2 regions of the Comamonas jiangduensis genome follow, and region 2 is predicted to be linked to the other one. Evidence: predicted binding sites of a transcription regulator. Region 2 holds the regulator's gene; the other holds the start of a gene.
What was found. The regulator sigma-54, encoded in region 2, starts transcription at its own class of promoters, with help from an activator protein. The targets are predictions, from matches to a motif close to TGGCANGNAANCTGCTTT.
Positions count from the first base shown of each region.

Region 1 (10,999 bases), on a different contig from region 2:
TGCAAGCCGGTGAATTGCTGGCGCTGATTGGGCCGAACGGCGCGGGCAAATCCACCACCTTCAACATGGTGGGCGGGCAGCTCACGCCAGACCGTGGCAGTGTGCGGCTGCACGGCAACAATATTGCTGGCCTGGCGCCGCGTGCCATCTGGCGCCAAGGCGTGGGGCGCACCTTTCAGATTGCACAGACCTTTGCCTCACTCACCGTGGTGGAGAACGTGCAGATGGCCTTGCTTTCGCACGACCGCCGGATTTTTCAGTGGTGGCCACGCGCTGCCGCGCACCGGCGCAGCGATGCGCTGGCGCTGCTCGATCAGGTGGGTATGGCCGCGCAGGCCGACAGGCCTTGCAGTGAGCTGGCCTATGGCGACGTCAAGCGCGTAGAACTGGCCATGGCGCTGGCCCCCAACCCCCAGCTGCTGCTGATGGACGAGCCCACCGCCGGCATGGCCCCCGGTGAGCGCGTGGCGCTGATGCAACTCACGCGCCAGCTGGCACAGCAGCGCCACATGGGCGTGCTGTTTACCGAGCACAGCATGGATGTGGTGTTTGGCCAGGCCGACCGCGTGGCCGTGCTGGTGCGTGGCCAGTTGCTGGCCGAAGGCATGCCCCAGCAGGTGCGCGATGACGCGCGCGTGCAGCAGGCCTATTTGGGTACGGGCTTGGTGCTGGAGAAGTCGCAATGAATGAAGTTGATAGCTATCAGCGCTTGCCAGATATGCCTGAAGAGCCAAAAACACCATCAACCCCTTTGCTGCAGGTAGAAGGCCTAAACGCTTGGTATGGTGCCGCACACATCTTGCACGGCGTGTCGCTGCATGTGGGGCGCGGCGAAGTGGTGGCACTGATGGGGCGCAACGGCGCGGGCAAATCCACCACGCTCAAATCTATGGTCGGGCTGGTGGAGCGGCGCCAAGGAAAAGTTCTTTTCATGGGAGCTGACATCGGCCGCAAAGCCCCACACCAGATTGCGCGGCTGGGCCTGGGCTATGTGCCCGAAGACCGGCGCATCTTTACCGAGCTGACGGTGCTGGAAAACCTGGAAGTGGGCCGCCAAGCAGCGCGCAGCTGGCCCGACGGCAGAGCGCTGCCGCACTGGACGCCTGAAAAGCTTTTTTCGTTGTTTCCCAACCTGGGCGAAATGCCGCAGCGCCCCGGCGGCCAGATGAGCGGTGGCGAGCAGCAAATGCTCAGCGTAGCGCGCACGTTGATGGGCCAGCCCTATGTGGTGCTGCTGGATGAGCCCAGCGAAGGGGTGGCGCCGCTGATCGTGGAGCAAATGGCGAAAACCATTTTGCAGCTCAAAGCCCAGGGCATTGCCATTGTGCTGAGCGAGCAAAACCTGCCGTTTGCGCAGGTGGTGGCCGACCGCGCCTATGTGCTGGAAAAAGGCCAGATCGTGCACAGCGGCCCTATGGCCGAACTGGCGGGCAATGCCCAGGTGCGCCAGCAGTATTTGGGCGTCTGAAAAACGCTTTGCAGCCCTCATCCGCGCACAGCTTGGTGCAGCAGTGCGCGGATGAGCGGATATGTGCAGCTGGGCCGCTTAGCCCTCAAACCGCGTAGCGTGCAAATGGGGCTGCAGCAGCGCTTGTGCCAGCCACGCATGCAACTGCGGGTAGCGCTGGGCTGGCAGCAGCTGCGGCAGGCGAAAACGCACATAGTCCAGCGTCACGGCGGTGCACAGCACATCCAGCGTCAGGTGTTCCTGTAGGGCGGGCGGCGCGTTTTCCAGCAGCGCCAGCGCGCGGTTGAGGGCGGCCAGGCGGCGCTGGCCCAGCACGCTGGCATCGGCCACCGCTGCACCCTCGTATTTGCGCGCAATCACTACGTTGAATGCAGATTCCATCAACCCGTAGGCCACGCTGGCGCGCGCCAGCACGGCGGCGCTGTGGTCAGCAGGCACCAAGGCGGGGCCGCTGCCGATGTGCTCCAGATACTGGGCGATGAGCAGCGATTCGCTGATGGCGTGGCCCTCGCCGGTGACCAGCACCGGAATGCGCAACTGCGGGTGTGCCGCGAGCAAGGCGGGGTCTTGGTTCCACGGGTCACTCCAGACCAGCGTGAGCTGATCGGCGAGCCCGTGGTGCAGGGCCGCCACGCGGGCCACACGGGCAAAGGGGGAGGTGGCGTTGAGGAAGAGTTGCATGGCAAAGGTGAAAAGGTAGAGAAATAAAAAGTGAGCGGATGGCGCTTGCTAGACGGGCGTAGAAGCCGCTTTTTGTCTGGAAAATACAATCAGCAGCATACCCAGGCTCAGTGCCGCGCAGCCCCAGATAAACAGGCTGTGGTAGCTGCCCGTGCTGGCGTACAGATAGGCCATGAAATACCCTGCCGTGGCCTGCAGCAGGGCAAATGCAGCGGTGGCATAGCCCCACATTTTTTTGTGCTGTGCAGGGCCCAGCAGCTGCATCACATAGCCTGAGGTGATGGCGGCCATGCCGGGCGACAGCGCCCCCACCACAAAGCCCGATACCGCATGCCCGGCAAAGTCCGCCCACACCAGCGGCAGGCCAATCGCGGCGGCTTTGAGGGCGTAGGCCCCGGCGGTGGTGCGCCACCAGCCCCAGCGCGTGGCGCACAGCGATGCGCACAGCGGCCCCGCGACGGCGCCCAGGCCAAAAATAGCCCATTGGGTGGAGGCGTAGCTGGCGCCCAGATGCAGCTCGCGCGCCAGGTAGTCGACCCAGAACACGGTGTGCGGCACAAAACCAAAACCGTCGGTGACATACGCCAGCAGCACCAGCACCACGGGCAGCGTCCAGAGGGCCGGCGCTGGCAAGGCCGAGGCGAGGGCCTGTGGGGTGATGGTGATGGGGGCTGGAGCGGGCAGCAAGCGTGCGCAGCGCCAGCCGCCCCATAACGCAGCCACGCACACCAGCGCCAGGCCCCACCACACGGCACCCAGGCTTTGCAGCGCCAGGCTGGGCACCAAGGTGGCCGACAGCAGGGCGCCCACGCCAATGCCGCAAAACATGAGCGGGCCCAGGGCTGCCCGCCGCGCCAGCGGGGTGGCCGCCATGGCGATGGAGGGACCCAGCACCATCAGCGTGGCGCCTGCCATGCCGGAAATCAGCCGCCAGACAAAGAACACGGGCATGGGCTGGGCAAAGCTGCAGCCGATAAAGCTCAGCGCCACTGCCGCCCAGCACAGCACCAGCACGCGCACCGCGCCCAGCCGGTCCGCCAGCGGGGCTGCAGCTAGTGCACCGATCAGATAGCCCAGCAGGTTGGCGGCGCCCAGGTAGGCCACCTGCTCGCCCGTGAACCAGCCGGCCAGCACCATTTGCGGCATCAGCGCGGTGTAGGCAAAACGGGCCAGTCCCACGCCGCTGAGCGTGGCCAGAAAGCCGGTGAAAAAGAGGGGAAGTTCAGAGCGTTGAATCACAGGGGGCCTTGCAGAGCAATGGGCAGCAGATTAAGGGGCTGGCATCATCATGTCCAATGATTCAAAATGAAATCCATCATCGTTTTTCATGATGTTGTAGATCGAAAGCATTGGTGCCATGCAAATCAAATCCCTGCGCATTTTTGACGCTGTGGCCAGTACCGGCAGTTTTGGGGCGGCGGCCCAGCGCCTGCACACCGTGCAGTCCAATGTGACGGCCCATATCCAAAAGCTCGAAGATGAGCTGCAGGTGCAACTGATTGAGCGCAGCAGCAGCCCCGTACATCTCACGCCCGCAGGCCACACCTTGCTGCCCCACGCGCAGCGCCTGCTGCAAACGCATGACCAAGCCTGCGCGCTGTTTGCCGGCAGCGCGCCACCCGCAGGGTGCTTGCGCATAGGGGCGATGGAAAGCACCGCCGCCTTGCGCCTGCCGCCGGTGTTGGCGCAGCTGTACCAAACCCAGCCCCACATGGATTTGCAACTGCGTACCGGGCCGACGGGAAGTTTGCTGGAGGATTTGCAGCGCGGCCTGCTCGACTGTGCTTTTGTGGCTGGCCAACCTCCGCAGCCCCGCTGGTGGGGGCAGCAGGTGTTCCAAGAAGAACTGGTGCTGGTCAGCCCCACGCCGCTGCCCGGCTTGCCCAGCCCGGAGATGTTGCTGCGCACGCCGTTTTTGGCGTTTCGCCAAGGTTGCAGCTACCGCCAGCGTATTGAGCTGCTGCTGGCCAGCCAGGGCATTACGTCGGCACGCATCATGGAGATGGGCACGCTCGATGCCATCTTGGGCTGTGTGGCCGCAGGTATGGGTTTTGCGCTGATGCCCCGTGCCTTGATGCACACGCAGCAAGCGCGCTTTGGCATTCACTGCACGCCGCTGCCGGAGCCCTTGCGCAGCCAGATTGGCGTGGTCGACACGTGGTTGGTGGCGCCGCAGCCCCAGGGCTGGTCGCCGCAGTTGCGCGCCCTGGTGCAGCAGCTGGGAATGGAGGGTGCTGCAGTGACGATGGTCGCGACCGCAGCCACACCGATCTAATCACGTCGCCGTGTGCAGCAGGGCACGGCGGTATTGCATGGCCTCGGCCACATGGGCACTCGCCACGCTGGGGCTGCCTGCGAGATCGGCAATCGTGCGCGCCACGCGCAGCGCACGGTGGGTGGCGCGGCTGCTCCAGCCCAAACGGTCGGCGGCTTTGCGCAGCAGCTGGGCGGCGGCTTCGTCCAGTTGCAGGTGCTGGTCCAGCGCATCACCTTGCAGCATCTGGTTGCTGCAGCCCTGGCGGGCCAAGGCCATGGCCCGCGCCTGGGTGACGCGGGCTTGGATGGCGGCGCTGGCCTCGCCCTGGCGCGTGGTCAGCAACTGCTCGGCGGGCAGGTGGGCCACTTCCACATGCAGATCAATACGGTCCAGCAGCGGCCCGCTGAGCTTGCCCTGGTAGCGCGCCACCTGATCGGGCGTGCAGCGGCAAGCGCGCTGTGCGCTGCCCCAAAACCCGCAGGGACACGGGTTCATGGCCGCCACCAACTGAAAGCGGGCCGGAAATTCGCTGCTGTGCGCCGCGCGGGCAATGGTGATGCGGCCCGTCTCCAGGGGCTCGCGCAAAGCCTCTAACGCCGAGCGTGAAAACTCCGGAAATTCATCCAAAAACAAAGTGCCAAAGTGGGCGTAGGAAATCTCCCCTGGCTTTGGGGGTGAGCCGCCGCCCACCAACGCCACGGCGCTGGCCGTATGGTGCGGACTGGCGGTGCGGCGCAGCCCCCATTCTTCGGCTTTGAAGCGCCCGCACAGGCTGGCAATCGCGGCACTTTCTACAGCTTCTTGCTCGGTCATCGGGGGCAGGATGCTGGCAAAGCGCTGGGCCAGCATGGATTTGCCCGAGCCCGGCGGCCCCACCAGCAGCACGCCGTGTTGACCTGCTGCGGCAATTTCCAGCGCCCGCTTGGCGGGCGTCTGGCCCTTGACTTCGCCCATGTCGGCAGTCCCCTGCAAGCGCGCACGTGGCGGGGTGGGCAGCTTGTGCCAGCCTGGCGCGTTGCTGGCATCCGGCGATGCGGAGGGCGGCAGCAGCTGGGCCACCACGTCCAGCAAATGCTGGGCGCCATAGACCTCGGCCTGGGGCGCGCAGGCCGCTTCTGCCGCGCTTTCCATGGGCAACACCAAGCGGGTCTGAATGTGCTGCAGCTGCAAGGCCAGGCTGGTGGCCAGCGCGCCGCGTACCGGGCGCAGCTCCCCCGAGAGCGACAGCTCTCCCGCAAATTCCCAGCCGGGCAGCCGCGTGGCATCGATTTGCCCGCTGGCCGCCAAGATGCCCAAGGCAATCGGCAGGTCAAAACGTCCGCTGTCCTTGGGCAGGTCGGCCGGCGCGAGATTGACGGTGATGCGCTTGTTGGTGGGAAATTCCAGCCCGCTGTTGGCAATCGCACAGCGCACGCGCTCCCGCGCCTCTTTGACTTCAACCTCGGCCAGCCCCACCAAAGTGAAGCTGGGCAGTCCGTTGGCCAAATGCACTTCCACGGTGACAGACGGCGCTTGCAGCCCCAAAAGCGCCCGGCTTTGCACGCAGGCCAAACTCATGGCGTGTTTCTCCCTAAAACAGTGCGTAAAAAAGCAGCAAACGTCCCATCCGGCTGCACCAACTTGGTGCTTCGAGGCGATTGCCACGTTTGCCACTGTAGGACGCCCGGCCGCGCTGCACCAAGCCCGCTGGTTGGCACGCTCCCTGCTTAAAGGGCTTGTCACAACACTTTTTACAACTTCCCGCTTCCCGGAGGAACGTCTCATGAAAATGGTGTCAGCCATCATCAAGCCCTTCAAGCTCGACGAGGTGCGAGAAGCCCTGTCGCAGCTTGGTGTACAGGGTATTACCGTGACCGAGGTCAAGGGCTTTGGCCGCCAAAAAGGTCACACCGAGCTGTACCGCGGCGCGGAATATGTCGTGGACTTTCTGCCCAAAGTGAAGTTGGAAGCTGCCGTCGATGACGCGGTGCTCGAGCAAGTCATTGAAGCCATCGAAGGTGCCGCGCGCACCGGCAAGATTGGCGACGGCAAGATTTTTGTGTATGACTTGGAGCAGGTCGTGCGTATCCGTACCGGTGAAACCGGCAACGATGCCCTGTAACGCAACCCTTGAGGCAAGAGACTGACATGAAAAAATCACTCCCTGCAATTGCACTGGGTCTGGGCCTGATGGCCGCAGCAACCGGTGCCTGGGCCCAAGAGGCGGCCCCCGCGGTGGCTGCCGTCGTTGAGGCTGTGGTGGAAACTGCGGCCGAAGCCGCTCCTGCACTGAGCGCGGGTGACACCGCGTGGATGCTGACCTCCACCATGCTGGTGATCCTGATGGTCATCCCCGGTTTGGCGCTGTTTTACGGCGGTTTGGTGCGCTCCAAGAACATGCTGTCCGTGCTGGCGCAGGTGTTCACCATCTTCTCGCTGATTACCGTGCTGTGGGCCATTTACGGCTTCTCGCTGACCTTTGGTGGTGAGGGCAAGTTCTTTGGCGGCTTTGACAAGATTTTCTTGGCAGGCATTACCCCGGACACGCTCTCTGCAACGCTGGCGACCATTCCGGAGTATGTGTTCGTGGCCTTCCAGTCCACCTTTGCAGCCATTACCGTGGCGCTGATCGTGGGTGCTTTTGCCGAGCGCATCAAGTTCTCGGCCGTGATGATCTTCTCTGTGCTGTGGTTCACCTTCAGCTACATCCCCATGGCACACATGGTGTGGGGCGGTGGCCTGCTGGCCAAAGACGGCGCGCTGGACTTCGCGGGCGGCACCGTGGTGCACATCAACGCCGCCGTGGCGGGCCTGGTGGGTGCTTACATGGTGGGCAAGCGCATCGGCTTTGGCAAAGAAGCCCTGCCCCCGCACAGCCTGACACTGACCATGGTGGGTGCATCGCTGCTGTGGGTGGGCTGGTTTGGTTTCAACGCGGGCTCGGCCGGCGCAGCCAACGGGATTGCGGGTCTGGCGTTCATCAACACCATCTTGGCGACCGGCGCAGCAGCCGTGGCGTGGATCGTGGCCGAAGGCCTGCACAAGGGTAAGCCTTCCATGCTGGGTGCGGCCTCGGGTGCGGTGGCGGGCCTGGTCACCATCACGCCTGCGGCAGGCTTTGTGGGCCCCATGGGCTCCATCGTGATGGGCTTGATTGCTGGCCCTCTGTGCCTGTGGGGGGTTTCGGGTCTGAAGCGCCTGCTGAAGGTGGACGATGTGTGCGACGTATTTGGCGTACACGGTGTCGGCGGTATCTTGGGTGCCATCTTGACCGGCGTGTTCTGCGCTGCCGGCCTGGGCGGCGTGGAGCCCGAAGGCTTCAACATGGCACACCAAGTGTGGGTGCAGTTCAAGAGCGTGATCGTCACCATCGTCTGGTGCGGTGTGGTCTCCTTCATTTGCTTCAAGATCGCAGATGTCCTGGTGGGTCTGCGGGTGGCTGAAGATGCGGAACGCGAAGGTCTGGATATCACCACCCACGGTGAGTCCGCCTACAACCGTTAAGCAGAGTGCGCAGGCAGGCGCAGTGCCTGCTGGAGGTACCAGAGCCGCCCTTCGGGGCGGCTTTTTTTTGGCCCTCACAGTCTGATTCACGGTGGGCATTCAAAAAATTCACATGGTCAGCGCAGGCAAATCCGCGTGAGGCGGCTACGATTCAGCCCATGGATACCGCCCTTCACCAGACGCTTGAGCGCGTACGCGCTGCCGTTGCTGATTCTTCGCCACTGCGCATTCGCGGGGGCGGCAGCAAAGACTTTCATGCCTTGCAGTTGCAGGGCGCTATTTTGGACACCCGCAGTTTGCACGGCATCGTCAGCTACGAGCCCAGCGAGCTGGTGGTGACGGTGCGCGCCGGCACGCCCTTGGCGGAGCTGGAAGCCGCATTGGCTGAGCAAGGCCAATGCTTGGCCTTTGAGCCCCCGCACTTTGCTGGTGTGGAGGGGGATGTTTCCACCGTAGGCGGCATGGTGGCTGCTGGCTGGAGTGGCCCCAGCCGTGCCAGCGTGGGTGCCGTGCGTGACTTTGTGCTGGGGATTGAAATCATCAACGGCCAAGCCGAGCTGCTGCGCTTTGGCGGCACGGTGATGAAAAACGTGGCCGGTTACGACGTGTCGCGCCTGATGGCGGGCAGCTGGGGCACGCTGGGCTTGATCACCGAAGTCAGCCTCAAAGTGCTGCCGGTGGCACCGGGTGAAGCCACGCTGCGCTTTGAAGGCATCAGCCAGGCCGAAGCGCTGCAGCGCCTGAACCAGTGGGGCGGCCAGCCTTTGCCGCTGAACGCCAGCTGCTGGGTCGAAGACAACGGCGTGGGCACGCTGTACGTGCGGCTGCGTGGTGCGGTGGCAGCCGTCGAAGCGGCATGCCACAACATGGGCGGAACCCGCATGGATGCGGCGCAGGCAGCTCCAAATTGGATAGCATGCCGCGAGCAAACACTGCCCTGGTTCAGCGCACGTGCTGCCACGGACTGCCTGTGGCGCTTGTCGGTGCCGCAAACGGCACCAGCCTTGGCGCTGCCTGCTGGGGTGGCCGCACCTTTGGTGGAATGGCACGGTGGCTTGCGCTGGGTGCAAGCCCCGCGCAGCATGGGCGCCACCCTCAAGGCGCTGGCGCAGCAAGTGGGCGGGAGCGCTTCACTCTTTAGAGCTGAAAGCGCAGGCCAGATAAGCGCGGAAGCCATTTTTGACCCACAACTTGCAGCCATGCAGCGCATCCACGCACAACTCAAGCAGGCGTTTGACCCGGCCGGTATCTTCAATCCCGGGCGTGCCATGGCTCAAGGGTGAGCCATGCGCAGATTGCGCCATCTCACAAGCTCCCACCGCACTGGTGCCACCAACCGTGCACTGGGCTACTTGATGGCTTTCAATGCCGGTGCCATCAACGCAGGCGGCTTCATGGTGTTGCACCTGTACACCTCACACATGACGGGCTTCGTGTCCATGCTGGCCGACAACCTGGTACTGGGCAACACAGCGCTGGTGCTGTCGGCGCTGGGCGCACTGCTGGCCTTCATGACCGGCGCGGCCGTGTCGGCCATCTTGGTGAACTGGGCGCGGCACATGCATTTGCGCAGCACCTATGCGCTGCCGCTGCTGCTGGTGGCGCTGCTGGTGCTGGTTTTCGGCCTGGTGGGTGCGGTGACCACGCACTGGACCACCTGGTTTGCCGTGCCACTGACGGTGCTGCTGCTGTCATTCACCATGGGGGTGCAAAACGCCACCTTGACCAAGATGTCGCACGCCACCATCCGCACCACGCACATGACAGGGGTGGTGACGGACTTGGGCATTGAGCTGGGCAAGATGCTGTTTTGGAACCGTGCAGGGCGTGAAGCCCCGCAACAAGTGCATGCCAACTGGTCGCGGGTGCGGCTGTTTAGCGGCCTGTTGGCCATGTTTTTAGCCGGTGGCATCGCAGGGGCTCTGGGCTTTCAGCGCTGGGGTTTTGTCTGCGTGGTGCCGCTGGCGCTGTTATTGATGGCGGTGTCTTTGCCACCGCTGTGGGCCGATGCAAAACATTGGCGCCAACGCTGGCAAGGGCCAGCTTCTGACCACTAAAAAAAGAGACACCCCATGCAAACCAATCTCGCCCCCGAATACCTTGGCACCTTGGCGGGCCAAGAGGCCGAAGCCATTTTGCGCAAATGCGTGCACTGCGGCTTTTGCACCGCCACCTGCCCCACCTACCAAACGCTGGGCGATGAGCTGGACGGCCCGCGTGGCCGCATCTACCTCATCAAGCAGGTACTGGAAGGGCAGCAGCCCACCCGCGCCACGCAAGAGCACCTGGATCGCTGCCTGACCTGTCGCAACTGCGAAACCACCTGCCCCAGCGGTGTGCAATACGGCCACCTGGTGGACATTGGCCGCAAAGTGGTGGAAGAAAAGGTCAAGCGCCCCATGGGTGAGCGCCTGCAGCGCTGGGCGCTCAGAGAAGGGCTGACCTCACCGCTGTTTGCGCCAGCCATGAAGCTGGGGCAATCGGTGCGCAGCCTGCTGCCCGAAAGCATTCAGGCCAAGGTGCCACCCAAGAGCGAACACGGCGTGTGGCCCAGCCGCAGTCATGCCCGCAAGGTGCTGCTGCACATGGGCTGCGTGCAGCCTGCCATGCTGCCCAACATCAACTACGCCACCGCACGCGTGCTGGACGCGGTGGGCATTGAAACCGTGCTGGTGCAGCAAAGCCAGTGCTGCGGCGCGGTGAAGTTCCACCTCAACGACCACGACGGCGGCAAGGCCCAAATGCGCGCCAATATCGATGCATGGTGGCCTGCGGTGCAAGCGGGCGAGGTCGAGGCGATTGTCAGCAATGCCTCGGGCTGCGGCGCCATGCTCAAAGACTGGGGCCATGTGCTGCGCCATGAGCCAGCGTATGCCGAGAAAGCAGCGCGCATCAGCGCCCTGACCAAGGATTTGAGCGAGCTGCTGCCCGCCTTGCTGCCGGAGCTGGCCGACAAGCTGCAAGGCCGGGTGCAGGTCAACCCCCAACCCATGGCCTACCACCCGCCATGCACGCTGCAGCACGCGCAAAAACTCAAGGGCGTGGTGGAAAGCAATCTGGCCAAGCTGGGCTTTCAGCTGACTACGGCACGCACCGAGTCCCACCTGTGC
Region 1 is NZ_JARXOV010000004.1:119,540-130,538, forward strand. It holds gene QEP12_RS04800 (ABC transporter ATP-binding protein) at 1-686, shown strand, start outside; gene QEP12_RS04805 (ABC transporter ATP-binding protein) at 683-1,468, shown strand; gene QEP12_RS04810 (glutathione S-transferase family protein) at 1,547-2,149, opposite strand; gene QEP12_RS04815 (YbfB/YjiJ family MFS transporter) at 2,198-3,388, opposite strand; gene QEP12_RS04820 (LysR family transcriptional regulator) at 3,507-4,424, shown strand; gene QEP12_RS04825 (YifB family Mg chelatase-like AAA ATPase) at 4,425-5,963, opposite strand; gene QEP12_RS04830 (P-II family nitrogen regulator) at 6,169-6,507, shown strand; gene amt (ammonium transporter) at 6,534-7,889, shown strand; gene glcE (glycolate oxidase subunit GlcE) at 8,039-9,172, shown strand; gene QEP12_RS04845 (YoaK family protein) at 9,176-9,946, shown strand; gene glcF (glycolate oxidase subunit GlcF) at 9,962-10,999, shown strand, end outside.
Region 1: QEP12_RS04830 (P-II family nitrogen regulator) is a predicted target of sigma-54. The motif match lies at 6,098-6,115, and genes of this name have one in related genera.

Region 2 (10,999 bases):
GGGGCCGTTCCACATGGGGGTGCGGCGCGATTCTTTAAGGCGCATCTTGCCGGGCAGCTTCAAATCGGGCGTGAGCATCCAGCCACTCCAGCCGCTGTAGTGCTTCTTCCAGTGAGTGGCCAGCTGGCTGAAGAACTCGCCACCGTCTTCGGTTTGCGCTGTTTCGCGGCCCACGCGCTCGACCGCGTCCATGCGCTCTGCGGCATTGCGGCCAAAGCTGCCGGCAGCGGCAATACGCTCGCCGTACGGGGGGTTGAGCAGCATCATGCCCGGCTGCTCGCACGGGGGCATACGCTGCAGGGCGTCACCACCACGCAGGTTCACAGTCTCGGCCACGCCGGCACGCTCGGCATTGCGCTGGGCAAAGTCCACCATGCGGTGCGAGACATCGGAGCCAAAAATCGGCACGGGGCTTTCATCCAAAATTTGGGCCTCGGCCTCATCCAGGATTTGCTCCCACACATGGCGCTGGAACGGCACCAGCTTTTCAAACGCAAAGCGGCGCAAGATGCCAGCGGGAATCTTGCGGGCGATTTGTGCGGCCTCAATCACCACCGTGCCCGAGCCGCAGCAGGGGTCGTACAGCGGCTGTGGATTGGGGCCATGCGGGTTCCAGCCCGTGGCGGCAATCATGGCGGCGGCCAGGGTTTCCTTGAGCGGTGCATCGCCCTTGTCTTCGCGCCAGCCGCGCTTGAACAGCGCTTCGCCCGTGGTGTCCATGTACAGCGTGCAGGTGTCGGTGGTCAGGTGCATGTGCACGCGTACGTCAGGGTGGTGGGTTTCCACGCTGGGGCGCACGCCGTTGCGCTTGGCGCGGAAGCGATCGGCAATCGCATCCTTGACCTTGAGGGCCGCAAAATTCAGGCTGGTCAGCGGGCTGTGCTGGGCCGTCACCTCGATCTTGAACGTTTCTTTGGGCGTGAACCAAATTTCCCAAGCCACCTCGCTGGCAGCGCGGTACAGATCGTTCTCGCTGCGGTACTCGGTGAACGACAGCTCCACCAGCACCCGCTGGGCCAGACGGCTGTGCAGATTGAGCAGCATGGCGTCGCGCCACATGGCGCGCACCATGACACCGCCCCGGCCGGTGAGCACGTCGTCCTTGCCCACGCCCGTAATAGCGCGCACTTCGTCGGCCAGAAAACCCTCAACGCCAGCGGCGCAGGGCAAAAACAAATGCAATTGGTTCATAGCAGGGGTCCAGCATACGCGAGCCGCCTCGCCGTGGTGTGGCTGCCGGCAGACTCCCGCTGAAAGCAAAAACGCAGCGTCAGCCGCTGCGTTCTCGATGATGTTCTAGGAGGTAATTTTAAAGGGCCGTGCCGACCTGCGCTACTGCACAGGTATCAACCCGGCGCTGCGCGTGCTTAGAGCGCCTTGCGCAGGTTCGCTGGTGCAATTTTGAGCGCTTCGCGGTACTTGGCCACGGTGCGGCGCGCGCATTCAATGCCTTGTTCCTTGAGCATCTCGGCAATCTGGCTGTCCGACAGCGGCTTTTTGGTGTTTTCGGCCGCCACAAACTGTTTGATCAAGGCCCGCACCGCGGTGCTGGAGGCATTGCCGCCCGTCTCCGTGCCCAGCCCGGAGCCAAAGAAGAATTTCAGCTCATAGGTGCCGTGCGGCGTGGCCATGTACTTGGCCGTGGTCACGCGGCTGATGGTGGATTCGTGCAGGCCCAGCTCATCGGCAATGTCGCGCAGCACCAGCGGGCGCATGGCCAGCTCGCCATGCACGAAGAAGTTCTTTTGCCGGTCAACGATGGCCTTGGACACGCGCAAGATGGTGTCAAAGCGCTGCTGCACGTTCTTGATGAACCAGCGCGCCTCCTGCAGCCGCTGCTGCAGGCCGGCGTGCCCGTCGCTGCCCTTGTGGCTGCGCAGGGCGTTGGCATACACATCGTGCACGCGCAGGCGCGGCATGACATCCGGGTTCAGCTGCACGCTGAACTGCGCCAGGCCATCGCCCCCCTTGCGCGACGTTTTCTTGACGATGACATCGGGCACGATGATGTGGCGCTCCACATCGGCAAAGCGCCGCCCCGGTTTGGGCTCCAACCGCGCAATCACACCCAGCGCGGCGCGCACCTTGGCTTCGGGCAGGCCACAGGCCTGCATCAGTTTGCGCACATCGCGCCGCGCCAGCATGTCCAGCGGCTGCGCGCAGACCTGCAGCGCCACCTCCAGCAGCTCGTCCTGCGGGTCCTCGCGGTGCAGGTGCAACAGCTGCAGGCGCAGGCATTCGGCCAGATCGCGAGCGCCCACACCCACCGGCTCCAGCGACTGCAGCAGGCGCAGGGCCACCGTGAAGCGGTGCACCAGCTCGTCCAACTGCTCCAGATCGTCGGTGCCAGCCAGCCCCTCGGCCAGCTCCTGCAGCGAATCTTCCAGGTAGCCGTCGTCGTTGAGGTTTTCGATCAGAAACCTCAGGGCGTAGCGGTCGAGTTCGGACAGGCGCAGCGACAGCGCCTGCTGGTGCAGAAAATCGGTCAGCGACTCGTGGCTGCCCGCCAAGTCCAAGGCGGTGGGCGCGTCGTCATCGTCGTTGCGCTGGCCGCGTGCGGAGGCCTCACCGCCCCATTCACCCTCATCGAAGGACGACATGTCCACGCTGCCGTCGCCTTCCCAGTCATTGGGCACATCGCTTTCCGGCGCTGAAAATTCTTGGTCTTTTGAGCCTTCAGCGCTTGCTGCGCCTGCGCTGTCAGCTATGGAATATGGAGAGTCGTCCGCCGTATCCGCATCCCCCTGCGGGGCGGTATTGGCACTGTCGAGGCCAAATTCTTCACGCGGCGCATCCTCGGTCGCGATCTCGAGGAAAGGGTTGTCGTCGAGCATCTGCTCAACTTCTTGGGACAGCTCCAGCGTCGATAGCTGTAAGAGGCGAATGGATTGCTGCAGTTGCGGCGTAAGTGCTAAATGCTGTGAGACCCGCAGTGACAAACCTGGCTTCAACGCTGTACTCCCTCTTTGTGCTCTCTCGACCCTTGTTGTTTTTGATAACGCTGCTGAGGAAGGTTACATGCGGAAGTGTTCGCCGAGGTAGACCCGGCGCACATCCGGATTTTCGACAATCTCCTGCGGCGTTCCCTGTGCTAGCACCGTGCCATCGCTGATGATGAACGCGTGGTCACAAATGCCCAAGGTTTCGCGCACGTTGTGGTCGGTAATCAGCACGCCGATGCCGCGCTCCTTGAGAAAGCCGATGATGCGCTGGATCTCGATCACCGCGATCGGGTCGATACCGGCAAAAGGCTCGTCCAGCAAGATAAAGCGCGGGTTGGTCGCCAGCGCCCGCGCGATCTCGACACGGCGGCGCTCACCGCCGGACAACGCCAGCGAGGGCGACATGCGCAAATGCTCGACGCGCAGCTCTTGCAGCAACTTGCTCAGCTGCACCTCAATCTCTGCCGACGACAGCGGCTTGCCCGCTGCGTCTTTTTGCAGCTCCAGCACGGCACGCACGTTGTCTTCCACATTCAGCTTGCGAAAGATCGACGCTTCTTGCGGCAGGTACGACAGCCCCAGGCGCGAGCGCTGGTGGATGGGCATATTGCCCACCGAGTGGCCGTCGATGAGCACATCCCCGCCGTCGCTGCGCACCAGGCCCACAATCATGTAAAACGATGTGGTTTTGCCAGCGCCGTTGGGCCCCAGCAAGCCCACCACCTCACCTTTTTGCACCGTGATGGAGACGTCTTTGACCACCTTGCGGCTGCCGTACGACTTGGCCAGATGGCGGGCCTCCAGCTTGCTGGTGCCTGCGATGTCTTGGGTCTGCTCAGCCATTACTTTCCTTGCAAATTCAGGGTGCCGGAAGGCTGCAAGGGCTGCGCTGGGGCGGTCGAGGGTGATGGGGCAGCGGTGGCCTTGGGCGCCAAAATAGCGCGCACGCGGCCCCCGGAGCCTGCGGGTGCCGACGAGGGCTCATTGCTGCGCTTTTCACCATCTACGGTAAACACGTCGGTCAGATTGTTATAGGTGATGACGCTGCCCATGATGTCGTCGCTGAGCTTGCCACCGGTATAGCGGCGCAACTGTCCACGGCGAATCAGCTTCACGTCATCGGTCTGGCCGTTGTACTCAATGACCTCGCCCTCGCCTTCGACAAACTCTTCAGGAGCGCCAGGCGCCGTATCACGCTTTTGCCGGAAAAACGCACGCTTGCCGGGTTCTGCCTTGACCACGCCATGCTGGTAACCCTGTGCATCTTGGCGCACATCCAGCTGCGCACCGCGCAACACGATCGAGCCCTTGGTCATCACCACATTGCCGGTGAACACACTGGTTTGCTTGAGCTCGTCATGGCGCAAGGCATCCGCTTCAATGTTCATGGGCTTGTCACGGTCAGCACGCTCGGCGTGCGCAATACCGGAAACGCCGACAAAGGCGGTCAACAAGAGGCAGGTGAGGAGTTTGGGTGTCATGTGGGCAGGGCACGTTTCTTGCAGCACATTGTAGTCATGCATGCTCGTTTTCCATGAAAAAAGCCCGCACAAGGCGGGCTTTGTGGCTGTGCAAGGGCTGGCAACCCTGTCTGCATCACGCGTTGGCGCTTTGTGCAACCAAATGCTGCACCACATTCAGCACGTTGGTCATGCTGCCTGCGCGCGGGCCATCGGTGTAATAGCGGCCGGCCACGCCCATGGAAGGCACACCTTCCACGTCGTAGGCTTGCTGCAGCGCGGTGGCCTTGCGCACTTGGCTGGACACGTTGAACGAGTTGTAGATTTCCTTGAACTTGTTCACATCCACGCCTTGCTTGGCCACCCAGTTGAAGATGTCCTCATCCTTGGCCAGCTTGTTGCGCTCTACGTGAATGGCGCGGAATACCTTGACGTGCATGGCATCAAAGTTGTCCATGGCCTGCAGCGCAAAGTACAGCTTTTGCTGGGGCACGAAGCTGGCGTTGAACGCCACCGGCACGCGGCGCACGACCACGTTGGCCGGGGCTTTTTGCTTCCAGGCCGCAAAAGTGGGCTCAAAGTCGTTGCAGTGCGGGCAGCTGTACCAGAAGAACTCCACCACTTCCACTTTGCCTGCGGGGGCTTCGGTGGGTGCAGGCTTGGAAAGGCGCACATAGTCCTTGCCTTCCTTGGGGGCCGCTTGCTGCGCGAATGCAGTGTTGGCACCCCAAGCCAGGGAAGTTGCAGCAGTGGCTGCGGCCAAAGAGAACTGGCGGCGTTGCATCAAAGAGACTCCTTCACGAGATATGGTTGGTATTGAGCATAGGTCGCTCAAAAAGTTCATTGCTGCACGCGCACCAAGGCCGAATCCACCCCAGCGCCGTCCAATTTTTGCTTCAGCTGCTCCGCATCACCACGTTTGGCGAAAGGGCCCACGCGCACGCGGAACACCGGGCGTCCATTTTGCTCACGCTCACTGATGCGCGCTTCCCAGCCCAGCATCGCGAGTTTGGCACGCTGGGCATCCGCATCACCTTGGGTGCGGAACGCGCCAGCCTGGACAAAATAGCTAAATCCGTCCGAGCCAGCGTTGGCGGTGCTGGCGGCCGCCTTGGCTTCTGCCGCAGCTTTGGCATCGGAGGCTTTGACCTGCGCCTTGGCCAAATCACCCAGCGGGTCTGCCGTAGCCGCTGGCGGCTTGGCAACCGGATCAACCGGGGGAGTGGCTACCGAAGTGCCAGGCGCTTCTGGCGCTGCCGCAGCAGGCGCCTGGGGCGCGCGTGAAGGCGAGCTGCCGTAGAGCGGCGAATTGGGGTCCCAACTGCGGTTGCGCTCCTGTTCGGTTTTCTCGATGTCGCGGTGCTCGCCCTTGTTGAGGAAAGGCACTGGCACTTTGGTGACGTACACCGCCACGCCCAGCGCAATGCCCAAGCCCAAGATCAAACCAATGATGAGCCCCAAGATGGTGCCACCACGCTGCTGCTTACCCATAAAACCGCCTGTCACGTTGCTTGTTGTTTCGCTTACATGCGCTCGGGTGCACTCACACCCAGCACAGCCAAGCCATTGTGCAGCACTTGCGCAGTCGCAGCGACCAGTGCCAGACGCGCCAGTTTCACGGCCTCGTCGTCCACCAAGATACGCTCTGCGTCGTAGTAGCTGTGGTAGGCGGAAGCCAAATCTCGCAAGTAGAAAGTGACGTCATGCGGGGCGTTGCCAGCGGCGGCGGCCGTCAGCATTTCGGGGTACTTGGCCAGCAGCAGCATCAGCGCCTGGGCCTGAGGCCCCTCCAGTGCAGACAGATCCACATCCTTGAGCGCAGCCACACCCGCGCCACCAGCTTCTTGCCAGGCACGCAGCACGGACTGGATGCGCGCATGCGCGTACTGCACGTAGTACACGGGGTTGTCGTTGTTCTGCGCCACGGCCAGGTCCACGTCGAAGGTGTACTCGGTATCGGGCTTGCGGCTGAGCAGGAAGAAGCGCACAGCGTCTTTGCTGGTCCACTCGATCAGGTCGCGCAGCGTCACGTAAGATCCGGCGCGCTTGCTGATCTTCACTTCTTCACCGTTGCGCACCACACGCACCATGGTGTGCAACACGTAGTCGGGGTAGCCCTTGGGAATACCCACATTGGCCGCCTGCAAGCCCGCGCGCACGCGGGCGATGGTGCCGTGGTGGTCCGTGCCCTGGATGTTCACCACCTTGCCGTAGCCACGCTGGAACTTCTGGATGTGGTAGGCCACATCGGGCAGGAAGTAGGTGTAGTGGCCGTCGGACTTGCGCATCACGCGGTCTTTGTCGTCACCAAACTCAGTGGACTTGAGCCACAGCGCGCCGTCTTGCTCATAGGTGTAGCCGCTGGCGATCAGGCGCTGCACCGTGTCGGCCACGTGGCCATTGGTGTAGAGGCTGGACTCGAGGTAGTACTCGTCGAACTTCAGGTTGAACGCCTGCAAGTCCTTGTCCTGCTCGTTGCGCAGATAGGCCACGGCAAAGTTACGGATGTTTTCGTAGTCCTCGACATCCCCGTTGGCGGTGAACTCGCGGTCATCGGCCTTCACGGTTTCCTTGGCCAGGAAAGCAGCCGCGATGTCGGCGATGTAGTCGCCGTTGTAGAAGTTCTTGGCCAGCGGGTTGTCGCTGTCGGTCGGCCAGCAATCGTCACCGGGCTTGAAGCCCTTGGCGCGCAACTGGGTGGACTTGGTCAGGGTATCAATCTGCACGCCCGCGTCGTTGTAATAAAACTCGCGGTGCACCTTCCAGCCCTGGGTGGCATACAGGTTGCTGATGGCGTCGCCAATGGCCGCCTGGCGGCCGTGGCCTACGTGCAGCGGGCCAGTGGGGTTGGCAGACACAAACTCCACCAGGATGTTTTCGCCGCGGTCGGCCTGATAGCCAAACTGCTCGGCCTGGCCCAGCACTTCACGGATGATTTCTTGCTTGGCGGCGGGCTTGAGGCGAATGTTCAAAAAGCCGGGGCCTGCGATCTCAATCGCGTCTACCCACTGCTGGAAAGGTGCTGTGGCCATCAGAGCGGCTTGCAGCTGCTCGCCCAGTGCCCGGGGATTGGCCTTCAGGGGCTTGGCCAGTTGCATGGCTGCCGTACAAGCGAAATCGCCATGGGCTGCCACTTTGGGGTTTTCAAACGCAGCGCGTGCGCCGGCGCCTAGCGAAAGGGTTTCGAGCTCAGCCGCCAGCGCGGCGAGCAATTCTTGTTTGACAGAAAGCATCGGGCGATTTTACGTGCGCAGGGCACAATCTGCCCAAGCCTTGAAAACACGCATACAGGGCATCCGATAAACGTCAGGGAGATGGTTGTGCAAACTTCACGCTGTGCGCTGGCCTGCTTGCTGCTGGGCGTGGCCTTCCAGAGCTACGGCGCCAACACCCCATGCTCAGGGCGCAAAGGGGGCATCGACCATTGCATGGGCAGCCAGTTTGTCTGTAAAGACGGCTCCCTCAGCGCATCACGCAAAATTTGTAGCGATACCCGCGCCCCTGCTGCGGCGCGGGCTTTCCAGGCCCCGGCCGCTACCGACACCAGCTGCAGCTGCAGCTGCCGCAGCGGTGCGGTATGTACCGGCCCACGCGGCGGGCGCTATTGCCTCTCAGACAGTGGGCGCAAAAGTTATGTGCGCCGCTAAAGGTACCTGCCCACACTGGGCTACATGCCCCGCGCCCAGAACACGGCAATCACCGCGATCACGGGAATGATGTGGGCTTGCACCATGATCCACGTGCGCACCGCGCGCACCGCCTCGGGCTGGGGCAAGGTGCCCGCCCCATCCAGCGCTTTGAGCCACTTGCGGATGGTGAAGGTGGGGCGCAGCGACAAGATGGCCGCCACAAAAAACAGCAGCATCTTCAGGTGAAACAGCGGCTGGCTGACGTACCACGTCATGCCCTTGGCACCCCAGACGATGCGGGCAATACCCGTCAGCAGCAGGGCCAGTGCGGCCAGGCCGTAAATCATGTCCAGCCTGGCCAAACGGCGCACCACTGCAGCATTCATCCACTCCGCACGGCACAGCGCCGCCTCACTGGAGAGAAACACCACCGCCGTCAGAATGGCCACCAGGTGCAGGCTGGCCAAAATTGCTTCCCAAGTCATCGCGCTATCCCCTTGCTCCAAAACTCAGGGCGTTCATATTGCCCCTTGAGGTAGTCCATCCACAGGCGCAAGCGCAGCGTCATGTGCTTGCGCTGTGGAAACACCACGTAAATCCCGTTGGGTGGCGCGGCAAATTCCGCCAGCACCTCCTGCAAACGACCCGCTGCAATTTCTGACTCTACCTCCCAGGTGCTGCGCCATGCAACGCCCCAGCCTCCCAGGCACCAGTCATGCAGCACCTGGCCGTCGGAGCAATCCAGCGGCCCTGTGGGCTTGAAGTGCACCACCTCGGTGCCGCCATCGCGGCTGGGCAGGCGAAAGGCCCAGCCCCGGGTTTGCGAGGCGTCACTCGACAGCGTCAGGCAGCGGTGCTGCGCCAGCTCGGACGGGTGGTGGGGCGTGCCATAGGCCTGCAGGTAAGCCGGTGTGGCCACGCACAGGCGGCGGTTGTCCGCCATGCGCACGCTGATCAGCGAGGAATCGGGCAAATCCCCCACCCGCACCGCGCAGTCATAGCCTTCCCCGGCCAAATCAACCACGCGGTCGCTCAGGTTCAAAGAGATGGTGACATCGGGGTGCAGGTCGTGGAACAGCGGCACCAGCGGTGCCACATGGCGGCGGCCAAACCCTGCCGGGGCGGTGATGCGCAAATGCCCGGTGGCCTTGACGCCGCCTGCAGAAACGCTGGCCTCGGCATTGGCCACATCGCTCAGCAGACGCTGGCAGTCTTCCAAAAAAGCGCTGCCCTCGTGCGTGAGGCTGATGCGGCGCGTGGTGCGCACCATGAGCTTGACGCCCAGGTGCGCCTCCAGCGCATCCAGCCTGCGCCCCATGATGGCCGGCGCCACCCCTTCGGCCTTGGCGGCGGCCGTCAAACTGCCTTTGGTCGCAACCGAGACAAAGGACTCGAAGGCTTTGAGTTTGTCCATGGCACAAATAATTTATGAACCAAATTGGCCTCTAACGCTTATAAATCAAGCGCTAGCAGCTATGTTTTCTGCACATTCTTCCGTACAGCAGATGCCTGAAGTGTTGCCCACTTTTGCATAAAAGTCATCAGTTATAAGCTTTTTGCCCAATTTATTAACTCCAAACTTTGCAATACAGTGGGAGTAAGGCTCCAAATACTGGGGCTCTGGTTTTCTACTGATCCAAGGGGGTTACCACCATGACTGCACGCACCCAAGTTCACGGCTTGCAAGTTGCCAACGAACTGCACACTTTCATCAACGAGCAGGTTCTGCCCGGTACCGGCGTCGATGCTGCCGCCTTCTGGAAAGGCTTTGATGCACTGGTGGCCGATCTGGCCCCCAAGAATGCTGCCTTGCTGGCCGAGCGCGACCGCCTGCAAGCCGAGCTGGACACCTGGCACAAGGCCAACCCCGGCCCCATCACCGACATGGCGGCCTACCAAAAATTTCTGACACAGATTGGTTATCTGGTCGAGTCGCCCAAGGACGCCAAGGCCACCACCGAAAACGTGGACGCCGAGCTGGCCACCATGGCTGGCCCCCAACTGGTGGTGCCCATCCTGAACGCGCGCTACGCTCTGAACGCCGCCAACGCGCGCTGGGGCAGCCTGTATGACGCGCTGTATGGCACCGACGCCATCAGCGAAGAAGGCGGCGCCGAAAAGGGCAAGGGCTACAACCCCGTGCGCGGCGCCAAGGTCATTGAATTTGCACGCAACTTCCTGGACCAGGCCGTGCCCCTGGCTGCGGGCTCGCACAAAGATGCGGCGGCTTACCAGGTCGAAGGCGGCAAGCTGGTCGTGACTTTGAAGAACGGCAACACCACGGGCTTGAAGGATGCGGACAAGTTCGTCGGCTACCAAGGCGATGCGGCTGCGCCCACTTCGGTGCTGCTGAAGAACCACGGCCTGCACATCGACATCATCATCAACAAGTCCACCCCCATCGGCCAGACCGACGCTGCGGGCGTGGCCGACGTGGTGGTGGAAGCCGCCGTCTCCACCATCTTGGACCTGGAAGACTCCGTGGCTGCGGTGGATGCCGAAGACAAGGTACTGGGTTACAGCAACTGGCTGGGCATTTTGAAGGGCACGCTGACCGAGTCCTTTGAAAAAGGCGGCAAGACCATGACCCGTGGCCTGAACGGCGACCGCATCTACACCGGTGCAGACGGTCAGCCCGTCAAGCTGCACGGCCGCTCGCTGATGTTCCTGCGCAATGTGGGCCATTTGATGACCAACCCCGCCATCCTGTGGGGCTCAGAAGGCAAAGAAATTCCGGAAGGCATCCTGGACGCCGTGGTCACCACCGCCATCGCCATGCACGACCTGCAGGGCCACGGTGCCAACGGCATTCGCAACAGCCGCACCGGCAGCGTCTACATCGTCAAGCCCAAAATGCACGGCCCCGCCGAAGTGGCGTTTGCCGACACCCTGTTTGGCCGTGTGGAGCAACTGCTGGGCCTCAAGCCCAACACCGTGAAGCTGGGCATCATGGACGAAGAGCGCCGCA
Region 2 is NZ_JARXOV010000006.1:186,280-197,278, forward strand. It holds gene QEP12_RS07195 (THUMP domain-containing class I SAM-dependent RNA methyltransferase) at 1-1,191, opposite strand, end outside; gene QEP12_RS07200 (RNA polymerase factor sigma-54) at 1,368-2,951, opposite strand; gene lptB (LPS export ABC transporter ATP-binding protein) at 3,015-3,785, opposite strand; gene lptA (lipopolysaccharide transport periplasmic protein LptA) at 3,785-4,423, opposite strand; gene QEP12_RS07215 (thiol:disulfide interchange protein DsbA/DsbL) at 4,539-5,186, opposite strand; gene QEP12_RS07220 (SPOR domain-containing protein) at 5,243-5,893, opposite strand; gene argS (arginine--tRNA ligase) at 5,926-7,635, opposite strand; gene QEP12_RS07230 (YdcA family protein) at 7,723-8,049, shown strand; gene QEP12_RS07235 (DUF2214 family protein) at 8,070-8,516, opposite strand; gene QEP12_RS07240 (LysR family transcriptional regulator) at 8,513-9,445, opposite strand; gene QEP12_RS07245 (malate synthase G) at 9,685-10,999, shown strand, end outside.